DNA from 4 places in the Streptomyces sp. NPDC003635 genome. Region 4 is predicted to be linked to each of the others. Evidence: riboswitches for the same ligand, from Rfam matches in the RefSeq annotation. Region 4 holds a riboswitch; each other region holds the start of a gene.

Region 1 (3,236 bases), on a different contig from region 4:
GGACAAGGTCGGCCACCCGCTGTTCCGCCGCGGACCGGGGCGCGTCGCCCTCACCCCCGCCGGCCACGAACTGCTGCCCGCCGCCCGGCGGGTCCTGGCCGACCTCGCCGACGGGCTCGCCGCCGCCCGGGCCGTCGGCGCCGGCACCGCCGGCCGGCTGCGTCTCGGCTTCGCCGCATCCCTGGCGCTGACCGTCCTGCCCAGCCTGATCCGCGACTTTCGGCAGCAATTCCCCGATGTACGGCTGGACATCCGCGAGATGACCACCGCTCCCCAGCTCGCCGCCCTGCGCGAGCGGACCATCGACGTCGGCCTGCTGCGCGAACCCTCCGACGCCGAGCCGGAGCTTGCCTTCCGGACGGTGGTCGCCGAGCCCTTCGTCGCCGTGCTGCCGAGCGGCCACCCCCTCGCCGCCCAGCGGACCGTGCGGCTCGCGCAGTTGGCGGACTCACCGTTCGTGCTGCTGCCCCGTGACGCCGGGCCCGGGCTGTACGACCAGCTCATCGGGCTGTGCACGGCACAGGGGTTCACCCCGCGCATCGCCCAGCACGCGGTGGAATGGGCGACCGTCTGCGCCCTCGTGGAGACCGGCCTCGGCGTCTCCGTGGCCCCGGCCGGCATCCGCCGTATCCGCCTCAAGGGCGTCGCGTTCCGCCGGATCGAGCCCGACACCGCCCGCACCCGGGTCGCCGTCGCCTGGCGGACGGACGATCAGAACCCGCTGGTCGCACGACTGCTCGCAGTGGTCAGTCGGCGGCCGTCCAGCCGATAGGGCCCGCCGAACGCCCGCCCCGTCCAGGTGAACCGTCCGAGGATCCGGGATTCGCGAGACCGGCGCGCGGTAATTGCCGATCGTCCCCGCCGCCACCCTGAGCTCGACATCGTCCCCGCCACCCTGAGCTCGACATCGTCCCCGCCGCCACCCCGACCTCGAAGGAGAGCAGTCATGCGCGCACGGATCTCCCTCCTCCCCGTCGCCCTCACCGCGACGGTCCTCGCCGCCGGTGACGCCGCCGCCCACGACAATCCCCCGCTGCACGTCTCCAACAACGCGCCCTTGGTGTCCGTGATCAACACCGTGGAAATCAACGACCCCCTCGAGGACGTCCTGGAGCACACGCTCAACTTCGGGGACGGTTACCGCTGGGACTGACGTCACCGCAGGTGCGTGAGCCGGTTCACTCCCCCTGTGCGCCCCCCGGCTCCGCTTGTCATGGGCCCGGTGGGCGGACTACTGTCACCACGCCTTGGTGAACGGGAAATCCGGTGCAATGCCGGTGCGGCCCTCGCCACTGTGATCGGGAAGTCCGGCTCCAGCCCTCACGGGCAGCCACTGGGTCCTTCGGGACCCGGGAAGGCGGAGTCACGGGCGGTGTCACCCGTCAGCCAGGAGACCGGCCAAGGCGCGTCAACCATCCACGAGGTGCTGGAGAGGGTCTGCTGAGCCATGCACATAGCCGAGGGATTTCTGCCTCCGGCGCACGCGGTCGCCTGGGGCGTCGCGTCCGCGCCGTTCGTCGTCCACGGAGTCCGGTCACTCACGCGTGAAGTCCGCGAGCACCCGGAGAGCACCCTGCTCCTCGGTGCCTCCGGGGCCTTCACCTTCGTTCTGTCCGCACTCAAACTGCCATCGGTGACCGGCAGTTGCTCCCATCCCACCGGCACCGGTCTGGGCGCCATCCTGTTCCGGCCACCGATCATGGCGGTCCTCGGGACCATCACGCTGCTCTTCCAGGCCCTGCTGCTCGCGCACGGCGGCCTGACCACGCTCGGCGCCAACGTCTTCTCCTTGGCGATCGTCGGGCCCTGGGCCGGATACGCCGTCTACAAGCTGCTCAGGCGGTACGACGTACCGCTGATGGCCGCCGTCTTCTGCGGCGCTTTCGTCGCCGACCTGTCGACCTACTGCGTCACCAGTGTCCAGCTGGCGCTGGCGTTCCCCGACCCCAGCAGCGGGTTCCTGGGCGCGCTCGGCAAGTTCGGTTCCATCTTCGCCGTCACGCAGATCCCGCTCGCGGTGAGCGAGGGGCTCCTGACGGTGCTGGTGATGCGGCTGCTGGTGCAGTCCAGCAAGGGAGAACTGACCCGGCTCGGTGTGCTGCTGTCCGGCGGCAAGCGGGTGCGGACCGAGTCGAACGAGGCGGTGGCCCGATGAGCCGTAACACGAAGATCAACCTGTTGCTGCTGCTCGCGGTGGCGGCGCTCGCCGTGATGCCGCTCGTGCTCGGGCTCGGCGACCACAAGGAGGAACCCTTCACGGGCGCCGACGGCGAGGCCGAGACGGCCATCACGGAGATCGAGCCGGACTACGAGCCCTGGTTCTCGCCGCTGTACGAACCGCCGTCCGGGGAAATCGAGTCGGCGCTGTTCTCACTGCAAGCGGCTCTCGGCGCGGGTGTCCTCGCCTACTACTTCGGGCTGCGCCGCGGCCGCAAGCAGGGGGAACAGCGCGCCTTGGAACGGGAGTCCGTCGGTGTCGGCCGTGCCGGGGAGTCCGACGGCGAAGGGGTCTGAGCCCTCGTGCTGCCGATCGACGCGGCGGCGCACAGCAGTCGCTGGCGCAGCCGCCATCCCGTGGACAAAGCCGTGCTCGGACTCGGTCTGACCGTGCTCGCGATCTCGCTGCCGCCCTGGCCGGGGGCCGCGCTGGTCCTGGTGACAGCCCTCACCGTGCTGTTGGGCCCAGCGGGCGTACCGGGCCGGAAACTGTGGCGGGCCTACCGGGTGCCGCTGGGGTTCTGTGTCACCGGCGCCGCCACGCTCCTGGTACAGGTGGGCGGGCCCGACGGCTTTGTATCCCTCGCCGACGACGGGGCCCAACGGGCCGGGGAGTTGCTGCTGCGCACCTCCGCGGCCTCTCTCGGGGTGCTGCTGTTCGCGTTCACCACGCCCATGTCCGACCTGCTGCCACGGCTGGTGAAGGCCGGCGTGCCCGCGGCCGTGGTCGACGTGGCGCTGGTGACGTACCGGATGAGCTTCCTGCTGCTGGATTCCGTACGGCGGATCCGGGACGCCCAGGCAGCGCGACTCGGGCACACCACCCGCGCCGCGACCTGGCGTTCGCTGGGCGGGCTCGGGGCCACCGCTTTCGTACGGGCCTTCGACCGGGCCACCCGGCTCCAGGCCGGGCTCGCCGGGCGCGGCTACGACGGAACGCTGCGCGTGCTGGTGCCCGAGGCACGGATCTCGGTCCGCTTCACGGCCGCGAGCTGCGGGCTCCTCGTTGCGCTGGCCGC
Region 2 (3,236 bases), on a different contig from region 4:
GCGCCGGGCAGATCGCCTCGGCCGGACTGGTCTCGCTGGCCCACGGCACCAACGACGCGCAGAAGACCATGGGCATCATCACCCTCGCCCTGGTCGCCGGCGGCACCCTCGCCCCCGACTCCGACCCGCCCATGTGGGTCATCCTCTCCGCGGGCCTGGCCATCGCGCTCGGCACCTACCTGGGCGGCTGGCGGATCATCCGCACGATGGGCAAGGGCCTGACCGACCTCCAGCCGCAGCAGGGCTTCGCCGCGCAGACCAGCGCCGCGACCGTCATCCTGGCCTCCTCCCACCTCGGCTTCTCCCTCTCCACCACGCACTCCGTCTCCGGCTCGGTGATGGGCGCCGGGCTCGGCCGCAAGGGCGGCGTGGTGCGCTGGTCGACGGCGACGCGGATGTTCGTCGCGTGGGGCCTGACGCTGCCGGCGGCGGCGCTGGTCGCCGCGGTCGCCGAGTGGGTCACCGGCTTCGGCAGCTGGGGCACCGGCCTCGTGGCGGTCTTCCTGGTCGCCTCCAGCGCGGCGATCTGGAAGATCTCCCGGCGTGAGGTCATCGACCACACCAACGTCAACGAGACCGCCGAGGAGCCGGCCGGCGTCGTCACGACGGCCATGGCCGCGGTGACCCCGCCCCCGGCGGGCACGGTGACCGAGGACCTCACGGCGACGATCCCGGCCCACGCGAGCGAACCGGCCACGTCGCAGGCCGGCGTCTGACCCGCCCACCCGGCTCACTGAAGGAATCAGCATCATGAAGATCGACTGGGCGGCCCTCGGCTCCGTCTTCGGCGTCAGCCTCGTGGTCACCGTGGCCCTCGTGGCCCTGTTCACCCTCGGCATCACCGGCCTCGCCCGCCGCGAACGCGCGGCGGAGCAGGGCGGCACCGCGACGGTGGCGCTCACTGGCGCGTACGCCTGCTTCGCGGCCTGCGCCGCGGCCGTGGGCTACGGGATCTACCTGATCGTGGCCTGACCCGCTTCTTACTCGACGCGCGCTCTGTCCGCGCGCCCATGCTGGGCGCCGGACAGGGCGCGCCGTCGTGTGCGCCCGGGTTCACAGGGGGTAACGCCGTGCGGCCGCGGGGCACTTCGGGCGTAGCCACCTCATCGGGGTGACGGCGCTGTTCAAACCCCGTCCCACCGACCCCGATGTGGGCCTCAGCACACTCTTCCCTCGCAGGTCAACAGCGAGTTGACGGCCGTTCCGGGGCCGTGGTGGACTGCCGGAGCCAATTACGGCGGCAGGAGAGGAAGCCGGTGCGAGTCCGGCGCGGTCCCGCCACTGTCACCGGGGTAGGTAGCCCCGGGAGCCAGGAACTCTCACCGCCGGTCTAGTCGAACCAGGGCGTGGACACCCTGAGTGAGGACATGTCGCGATGCTCGCCTGCCTGTTGCCATCCAGCGCCAGACCCCTTTCCGACTCCGCGACCGGCTGAGCCGATGCGGGCCGATCGCGTCTTCGCGTACGGCGCCGCCGCCGGCCTCCTGGGTGACCTGCTCCTCGGCGATCCGCGCCGTGGGCATCCGGTCGCCGCGTTCGGGCGGGCCGCGGGTGCCGTGGAGCGGGTGCTGTGGCGGGACGACCGGGGGCGGGGTGCGGTGCACACCGCCGTGTGCGCCGGTGGCGCCGTCGCCGTCGGCGCTCTCACCTCTCGTGCGGTACGACACTCCCCCGCGGCGTCCGTCGCCCTCACCGGCCTCGCCACCTGGGCCGTCGTCGGGGGGACCTCGCTCGCCCGCGAGGCCCGCCGCATCGGGCGTTCGCTCGAAGCGCGGGACGTCGAGGCCGCGCGGGCCCGGCTGCCGCATCTGTGCGGGCGCGATCCGCAGGCGCTCGACGCCGACGGGATCGCCCGGGCCGTAGTGGAGTCCGTCGCCGAGAACACCTCCGACGCCGTCGTCGGCGCGCTGGTGTGGGGCGCGCTCGGCGGAGTGCCGGGGCTCGTCGGGTTCCGGGCCGTGAACACCCTCGACGCCATGGTCGGCCACAAGTCACCCCGCTACCGGCGGTACGGGTGGGCCTCGGCCCGCCTCGACGACGTCGCCGGGTGGCCGGGGGCGCGGCTGACGGCCGTACTCGCCGCCGCAGCCGGTGGGAATCCCCGGGGTGCGGTACGCGCCTGGCGCGCCGACGCCGAGAAGCACCCGAGCCCCAACGCCGGGCCGGTGGAGGCCTCGTTCGCGGGGGCGCTGGGGGTCCGGCTCGGCGGGACGCTGTCGTACGGCGGACGCGTCGAACATCGACCGGTACTCAACGGGGAGGGGCGGGCAGTGGAAGTCGGGGACATCGAACGGGCCGTACGGCTGTCGCGGCGGGTCAGTTGGCTGGCGCTCGGCGTCAGTGTCGTCGCGCGCCGGGCCGTGAAGGGGCGGACGTCATGACCGGCGGTGGGCTGCTCGTCGCCGGGACCACCTCCGACGCCGGGAAGAGCGTCGTCACCGCCGGCATCTGCCGGTGGCTGGTGCGGCAGGGGGTCAAGGTGGCTCCCTTCAAGGCGCAGAACATGTCGCTCAACTCCTTCGTGACCCGCGAGGGCGCCGAGATCGGGCGGGCCCAGGCCATGCAGGCCCAGGCCTGCCGCGTCGAGCCGACCGCGCTGATGAACCCCGTGCTGCTCAAGCCGGGCGGCGAGCAGAGCAGCCAGGTCGTGCTCATGGGCAAGCCGGTGGGCGAGTTGAGCGCGCGCGGGTACCACGGGGGGCGGCAGCAGCAGCTCCTCGGGACCGTGCTCGACTGCCTCGCCGAACTGCGGGGCACGTATGACGCGGTGATCTGTGAGGGGGCCGGTTCGCCCGCCGAGATCAATCTGCGGCGGACCGACATCGTGAACATGGGGATCGCCCGGAACGCCGGGCTGCCCGTGGTCGTGGTCGGCGACATCGACCGCGGGGGTGTCTTCGCCTCCTTCTTCGGTACGGTCGCGCTGCTCTCGCCCGAGGACCAGCGGCTCGTCGCCGGGTTCCTCGTCAACAAGTTCCGCGGCGACGTCTCACTGCTGGAGCCGGGCCTGGACATGCTGCACGGGCTCACCGGGCGGCGGACCTACGGCGTCCTGCCCTTCCGGCACGGACTCGGCATCGACGAGGAGGACGGACTGCGCGTGTCGCTGCGGGGAGCCGTCCGGGAGTCCCAGGTCTCCTCCCCCGTCGGCGAGGACGTGCTGCGCGTCGCCGTCTGCGCCGTGCCGCTCATGTCCAACTTCACCGACGTCGACGCCCTCGCCGCCGAGCCGGGTG
Region 3 (3,236 bases), on a different contig from region 4:
GTCGAGGCGCCGGAGGAGACGCCGAGGACGAACGGATCCGCGAGCGGGTTGCGCAGCAACGACTGCATGACCGCCCCGCACACGGCGAGCCCGGCCCCGCACACCGCCGCGAGGAGCGTGCGCGGCAGCCGGAGCTGCCAGACGATGCCGTCCCGGATCGGTGTCAACCGCGAGCTGCCGACGCCGAGATGGGACAGAACCGTGGACCAGACGTCGGCGACCCGGATGTCGGCGGGCCCGATGGTGATCGCGACCGCCAGGGAGCAGCACAGGACGGCGATCCCGGCCCCGCCGAGCACCAGCGTGCGCCGGAGGCTCACTTGGCGAGCCCGAACTCGCGCAGCGCGGCGGCGACCTGCTCCACGCCCTCCACCGTGCGGATCGTCGGGTTCATGGCCTGGCCGCTGAGCAGGACGTACCGCTTGTGCTTGACGGCGTCCATGTTCCTGGTGACGGGGTCGGACTCCAGGAAGGCGATCTTCTTGGCGGCCGACTCGGCCGTCTGCGACTTGCGGGTCAGATCCCCGATGACCAGGACGTCGGGATCGCGGTCCGCCACGGTCTCCCAGTTGATCTGGGGCCATTCGTCGTGGGTGTCGTCGAAGACGTTCCTCGCCCCGAGCGCGCGGGTGATGATGCCGGGGGCACCGCAACACCCCGCCATGTAGGGCGACTCGGCGTTGGCGAACCAGTACAGGAGCGTGACGTCGGAGGCGTCGACGCCCGAAGTGGCCTTCGCCATCCGCTTCTCGAGCGAGGCGACCAGTTCCTCGCCCCGCCGCTGCACCCCGAACACGGCGGCCAGGTCGCGGACCTCGCCGTAGACGTCCTCGATGGCCAGCGGGGTCGTCCGCACTCCGTCGCCGTCCCCGGAGTTGTCCTTGCCGACGCAGTCGGAGGGGGAGACGTAGGTCGGCACGCCGAGCTTCTCGAACTGCTCCCGGGAGGCGACGCCGCCCTTGCCGAGGGTGGAGACGAAGGAGGCGGAGACGAAGTCGGGCTCGGCCTCCAGGACGCGCTCGTAGGAGGGGTTGTTCTCGGCCATGCGCGGGACTTCGGCATTCGCCTTCTCCAGCCCCCTCATCACCGGGTCGGTCCAGGTCGCCGTCCCCGCGAGACGGTCGGCGAGGCCGAGGGAGAGCAGGATCTCGGTGCTGCCCTGGTTCAGGGAGACGGCGTGCCGGGGCGGGTGCGTCACGCGCACGGGGTGGCCGCAGTTGTCGAGGATGACGGCGGCCTTGGCGTCGTCGGCGGGGGCGTTGTCCGCGCAGCCGGTCAGGAGCAGGGCGGCGGCCGTGAGCAGGGCGGCGGGGCGGGCGAGACGTGCGATGGGCACGGGTATGGTTCCTCAGTCGTCGAGGGCTCGAACGCGGAGCCCGTCCGTACGGTGCTCCCCCGCCGTCCGTTCGACCGCGGGGGCCGCCAGCAGGTCTTCGGACTCGGGGTCGTCCGGTCGGGGCGCCTTCCCAGACGGCTGTCACGCCGTCCAGTGGCCGAGGCCCCGCCCGTCACCCTCACCGCTGCGCGTCAGCTCCGGATTCGCACCGGATTCCCTGACCCATGAGCATGGGTTCGACTGGCCTCGGCAAGCTACCACGCGAAATCCGGGAATCTCCGGGCGCCCCGGGCCGTTGAGCCGGGCAAGGCATGGCATGAGGTCGAGGAGGCCCCCGGTGTACGGCGACGAAGCGACGATCCGCAAGATCCTCACCGAGCTCGGCGACACCTGGGCCGTGGTCGGTCTGTCGTCGAACCAGAGGCGCGCGGCCTACGGCGTCGCCCAGGTGCTCCAGCGCTACGGCAAGCGCGTGGTGCCGGTGCATCCCAAGGCGGAGACCGTGCACGGCGAGCAGGGTTACGCCTCCCTCGCGGACATCCCTTTCGACGTGGACGTCGTCGATGTCTTCGTCAACAGCGAGCTGGCGGGGCCGGTCGCCGACGAGGCCGTCGCCAAGGGCGCCAAGGCGGTCTGGTTCCAGCTCGACGTGATCGACGAGGCCGCCTACGAACGGACCCGGGCGGCGGGCCTGGAGATGGTCATGGACCGCTGCCCGGCCATCGAGATTCCGCTGCTGCGGTGACGCACGACGAGGTGGTGTACTGCAACATGGCGTAGACAGGGGTCGCACCCCTCACCGGTCCGCGAGGAAGAACCGATGCCCGAGCCGCCGCCGCCCGCCCTCTGCTGCGTGCCGTCCTCCGGGACCGGCTCGGCCAGGCAGGAGCCGGTCGCCACGGGCCCCCGCACGGCCGCTGGCAGCGCCTTCTCCAGTGACGGCATGGTCCTGCTCCCGGGCGGCGAGTTCCTGATGGGGGCCGAGGACAGCGAGGGGTTCCCGGACGACGGCGAGGGCCCGGTACGACCCGTGCGGCTGAACTCCTTCCGCCTGGACACCCGCGCGGTGACCAACGACGCCTTCGCCGCGTTCGTCGCCGACACCGGCCACCTCACCGACGCCGAGCGCCTGGACTGGTCGTACGTCTTCGCCGGGTTCCTGCCCGCCGCCCTGCGCCGGGACGCCCCGCGGCCCGAGCGGACGCCCTGGTGGTGCGCGGTCGCGGGCGCGGCCTGGGACCGGCCGGAGGGCCCGGGCAGCGATCTCGCCGGACGCGGTGACCACCCGGTGGTCCATGTGTCCTGGTACGACGCCGCCGCCTACGCCGCCTGGGCCGGCAAGCGGCTGCCGACGGAGGCCGAGTGGGAGTACGCCGCCCGCGGCGGCCTGGAACAGAAGCGCTACCCCTGGGGCGACGACCTCGACCCCGGCGGCACCTACCGCTGCAACATATGGCGCGGCACCTTCCCCACCCAGAACACCGCGGCCGACGGCTACCGGGGCACCGCCCCCGTGGACGCCTTCGAGCCCAACGGGTACGGGCTCCACAACATGTCGGGCAACGTGTGGGAGTGGTGCGCGGACTGGTGGTCCACGGAGCACCGAGCGGCGGCCGGCCCCACCGGCCCGGCCGAGGGCACCGCCAAGGTGATCCGCGGCGGTTCCCACATGTGCCACGCCTCCTACTGCAACCGCTACCGGGTCGCCGCCCGCAGCGCCAACACCCCGGACGGTTCCAGCGGTCACGCGGGGTTCCGCTGCGCGGCGGACACCTGAAAGCCGGTACGACCATAATGCTGGCGTGACTTCCAGCACCCCCCACCACAACTCCGGTGCCGCACAGCGCTTTCCGGTCGTCATAGTCGGTGCCGGACCGGCCGGGCTCACCGTCGGCAACAT
Region 4 (3,236 bases):
GGACGGTCGCGTCGAGGCGCTCCCAGTCGATGTCACCGTCCGCGACGAACGAACCGAGGTTCACCGAGCCCAGGTTGCAGACCGCCGTCTCCCCGTCGTCGGTGACCTCCAGGATCTCCGTGCAGAGGTTGGAGGAGTGCACGACATGGCCCGGCAGGGCCGTCTGGTTCGCGGTGCGGTTGGCGGCGTCCTTGAAGGTCATCCAGCCGTTGCCGGTCTGCGCGAGGGTCCGCATCATCCGGCCGTACAGATCACGGGCGGGGATGGTCTTGCGCGCGAGTCCGGCGGCCTCGGCCTTCCGGTAGGCCGCGTCGAACTCCTCGCCCCACAGGTCGACCAGCTCGGGCACGTCGGCCGGGGAGAAGAGGCTCCACTGCTCGTCGGCGTTGACCCGGCGCATGAACTCGTCCGGGATCCAGTGGGCGAGGTTCAGGTTGTGCGTCCGCCGGGCGTCCTCACCGGTGTTGTCGCGCAGCTCCAGGAACTCCTCGATGTCGGAGTGCCAGGTCTCCAGGTACACCGCGGCGGCACCCTTGCGCCGGCCGCCCTGGTTCACGGCGGCGACCGAGGCGTCGAGGGTCTTCAGGAACGGGACGATGCCGTTGGAGTGCCCGTTGGTGCCGCGGATCAGCGAACCCCGGGAACGGATACGGGAGTACGAGAGCCCGATGCCGCCGGCGTGCTTGGAGAGCCGGGCGACCTGGTGGTAGCGGTCGTAGATGGAGTCCAGCTCGTCCAGCGGCGAGTCCAGGAGGTAGCAGGACGACATCTGGGGGTGCCGGGTGCCGGAGTTGAAGAGCGTGGGGGAGGAGGGGAGGTAGTCGAGGCGGCTCATGAGCCCGTAGAGCGCGGCGACTTCGTCCACCGACCTGGTGGTGTCGTCCTCGGCGAGACCGGCGGCGACGCGGAGCATGAAGTGCTGCGGCGTCTCGACGACCTTGCGGGTGAGGGGGTGCCGGAGCAGGTAACGGCTGTGCAGGGTACGCAGGCCGAAGTAGCCGAAGCGGTCGTCGGCGTCGGTGTCGATCAGCGCGTCGAGCCGGACGCCGTGGATCCGGACGAACTCGGCGGTCCGGTCGGCGATCAGGCCCTCCCGGTGCCCGACCGCGACGGACTCGGTGAAGGACGTGACGCCCTGCGAGGCGGCCTCGGCCGCGACGGTGACCGTCAGCAGCCGGGCGGCCAGCCTGCTGTAGGCGGGGTCCTCGGAGATGAGCCCGGCCGCGGCCTCGGTGGCCAGCTCGCGCAGCTCCGCCTCGTCGGCCCGGGCGGACCGGCCGCGCAGCGCGGCGGCGGCGACCCGGCCGGGGTCGGCGTCGGGGAGGTCGGCGGTCAGCTCGGTCAGGGTCCGCAGCAGGGCGGTGCCCGGGGCGTCCTCGGCGGTCGGGACGGCTGAAGCCGGATCGGCTGGCGCGATGGTCACGTGGGGCTCTCCCTCGCTCGGCACAGGGCCTTGCGGAGGGCAGGCGGCAGCTCACGAGCGCACGGGGCGTCGCGTCCACCGGCCCACTCCACGAGGCCCGGACGTCAGTCACCCGGACCGGACGGCCGGGCGCACTGTCGGCAGGTCCTCGGACTGACCATGTGCACAGACGTGCACAAGTACACCGTTGCGGGACAGTTCCGGATTCGCACCGGATTCCCCTGCGGCGACAGCGAGCATGAGCATACATCTTGTGCCGGGCCGCGGTGACACCCCCAGATGTTGTGTCGGAGTCGACTTCAGAGCGTCAACTCGTAGGTGAGGAGAGTGAACTCGGGGTGGTCCGGAATCGGGTTCCAGTCGCGTTCCGGGGCGCGTCGGAAACCGAGGCGTTCGTAGATGCGGTGGGCGCTGTGCATCAGGGGCTGGGTGGACAGGACGATGCCGGTGCGGTCGCCCGCGGCGCTCGAGCGGTCGACGCACGCCTGCACGAGGGCTTGTCCGACGCCTCTGCCCCGGGCCTCGTGGGCCACCGCGAGCATGCGGACCTCGGCCTCGCCGGGGCGGGCGAGGTCGGCCATGGGGCCGGGAGAGGGGACGTAGGTGACTCCGCCGAGGAGGCGGCCTTGTTCCACGGCGACGAGCACGTCGGCGGCGGCCGCCCGCTTGGCCACGTCTCTCAGTTCGCCGAGGTACCAGTCGGCTTCGCCGAAGGCGAGAAGGCCGTCCTGGAGGTAGGCCTGGGCGGTGATCTCGCCGAGTTCGTCGTATTCGGTGGGTTCCGCCGCGCGGATCCGGAAGTCCATACGGATGAGTGTGTACGACGGCGGGCCGCCGACAGTCCTGCATGTCGGCGGCCCGCTGCGGAACGGCCCGGTATCAGTGGAGGGGCGACAGTTCCTTCTGCACACCCGGGTCGCCCGCGTCCGCCGTGTAGTCCTCGGGGCTGGTCTCGTCGATGCCCTCGGGGGCCTTCGCCGCCTTCAGGACGAAGGTCAGGACCACCGTGACGACCAGGTTCAGCACGAACGCCGTGAGGCCGATGTAGCCGATCTCCCCGATGCCGGGGATCTCCTTCGAGGAGCCGCCGAAGTGCTTCTGCGTCGGCGAGGCGACGCCGTACGCCGCCACCGTGCCGTAGATCATGCCGACCGCCCAGCCCGCCAGCAGCGCCCAGCGGTGGAACCAGCGGGTGAACAGGCCGCCGACCAGGGCCGGGAAGGTCTGCAGGATCCAGATGCCGCCGAGGAGCTGGAAGTTGATGGCGACCGTCTTGTCCATGGTCAGGACGAAGGCCAGCGCGCCCACCTTCACCAGCAGGGAGACCACCTTGGAGACCTTGGTCTCCTCGGCCGCCGTCGCGTCCGGCTTGATGAAGTCCTTGTAGATGTTGCGGGTGAAGAGGTTCGCCGCCGCGATCGACATGATCGCCGCCGGGACGAGCGCGCCGATGCCGATCGCCGCGAAGGCCACGCCCGCGAACCAGTCCGGGAACATGTTCTCGAACAGCTGCGGGATCGCCAGCTGGCCGTTCTCCACCTTCACCCCGGCCGCGACGGCCATGAAGCCCAGCAGCGCGAGCAGGCCGAGCATCAGGGAGTACAGCGGCAGGATGGTGGTGTTGCGGCGGATCACGTCACGGCTCCTGGAGGAGAGGGTCGCGGTGATCGAGTGCGGGTACATGAACAGCGCCAGCGCCGAGCCCAACGCCAGCGTGGCGTACGTCCACTGACCGGCCTCCGCCGGAATCAGACCGCCCGCCCCGGTGGTGGTGAACTTCTCGTTCGCCTCGGCGAAGATGTCGTCGAACCCG

What was found. Region 4 has a riboswitch for cobalamin ahead of ACWDRW_RS04655 (ribonucleoside-diphosphate reductase subunit alpha). Riboswitches for the same ligand answer to the same signal wherever they lie in the genome.
Region 1: another riboswitch for cobalamin. It lies ahead of ACWDRW_RS10735 (energy-coupling factor ABC transporter permease); the one in region 4 lies ahead of ACWDRW_RS04655 (ribonucleoside-diphosphate reductase subunit alpha).
Region 2: another riboswitch for cobalamin. It lies ahead of ACWDRW_RS18890 (cobalamin biosynthesis protein); the one in region 4 lies ahead of ACWDRW_RS04655 (ribonucleoside-diphosphate reductase subunit alpha).
Region 3: another riboswitch for cobalamin. It lies ahead of ACWDRW_RS37590 (ABC transporter substrate-binding protein); the one in region 4 lies ahead of ACWDRW_RS04655 (ribonucleoside-diphosphate reductase subunit alpha).

Annotation. Positions count from the first base shown of each region.
Region 1 covers NZ_JBSFOK010000008.1:139,421-142,656, forward strand. Annotated here, with positions in the region: gene ACWDRW_RS10725 (LysR family transcriptional regulator) at 1-772, shown strand, start outside; gene ACWDRW_RS10730 (hypothetical protein) at 947-1,153, shown strand; cobalamin riboswitch at 1,232-1,417, shown strand; gene ACWDRW_RS10735 (energy-coupling factor ABC transporter permease) at 1,448-2,155, shown strand; gene ACWDRW_RS10740 (energy-coupling factor ABC transporter substrate-binding protein) at 2,152-2,514, shown strand; gene cbiQ (cobalt ECF transporter T component CbiQ) at 2,521-3,236, shown strand, end outside.
Region 2 covers NZ_JBSFOK010000018.1:62,589-65,824, forward strand. Annotated here, with positions in the region: gene ACWDRW_RS18880 (anion permease) at 1-716, shown strand, start outside; gene ACWDRW_RS18885 (hypothetical protein) at 751-972, shown strand; cobalamin riboswitch at 1,199-1,338, shown strand; gene ACWDRW_RS18890 (cobalamin biosynthesis protein) at 1,440-2,381, shown strand; gene ACWDRW_RS18895 (cobyric acid synthase) at 2,378-3,236, shown strand, end outside.
Region 3 covers NZ_JBSFOK010000070.1:21,757-24,992, reverse strand. Annotated here, with positions in the region: gene ACWDRW_RS37595 (FecCD family ABC transporter permease) at 1-320, opposite strand, end outside; gene ACWDRW_RS37590 (ABC transporter substrate-binding protein) at 317-1,336, opposite strand; cobalamin riboswitch at 1,422-1,581, opposite strand; gene ACWDRW_RS37585 (CoA-binding protein) at 1,674-2,081, shown strand; gene ACWDRW_RS37580 (formylglycine-generating enzyme family protein) at 2,157-3,113, shown strand; gene ACWDRW_RS37575 (4-hydroxybenzoate 3-monooxygenase) at 3,139-3,236, shown strand, end outside.
Region 4 covers NZ_JBSFOK010000003.1:193,291-196,526, reverse strand. Annotated here, with positions in the region: gene ACWDRW_RS04655 (ribonucleoside-diphosphate reductase subunit alpha) at 1-1,423, opposite strand, end outside; cobalamin riboswitch at 1,546-1,669, opposite strand; gene ACWDRW_RS04650 (GNAT family N-acetyltransferase) at 1,723-2,229, opposite strand; gene mctP (monocarboxylate uptake permease MctP) at 2,303-3,236, opposite strand, start outside.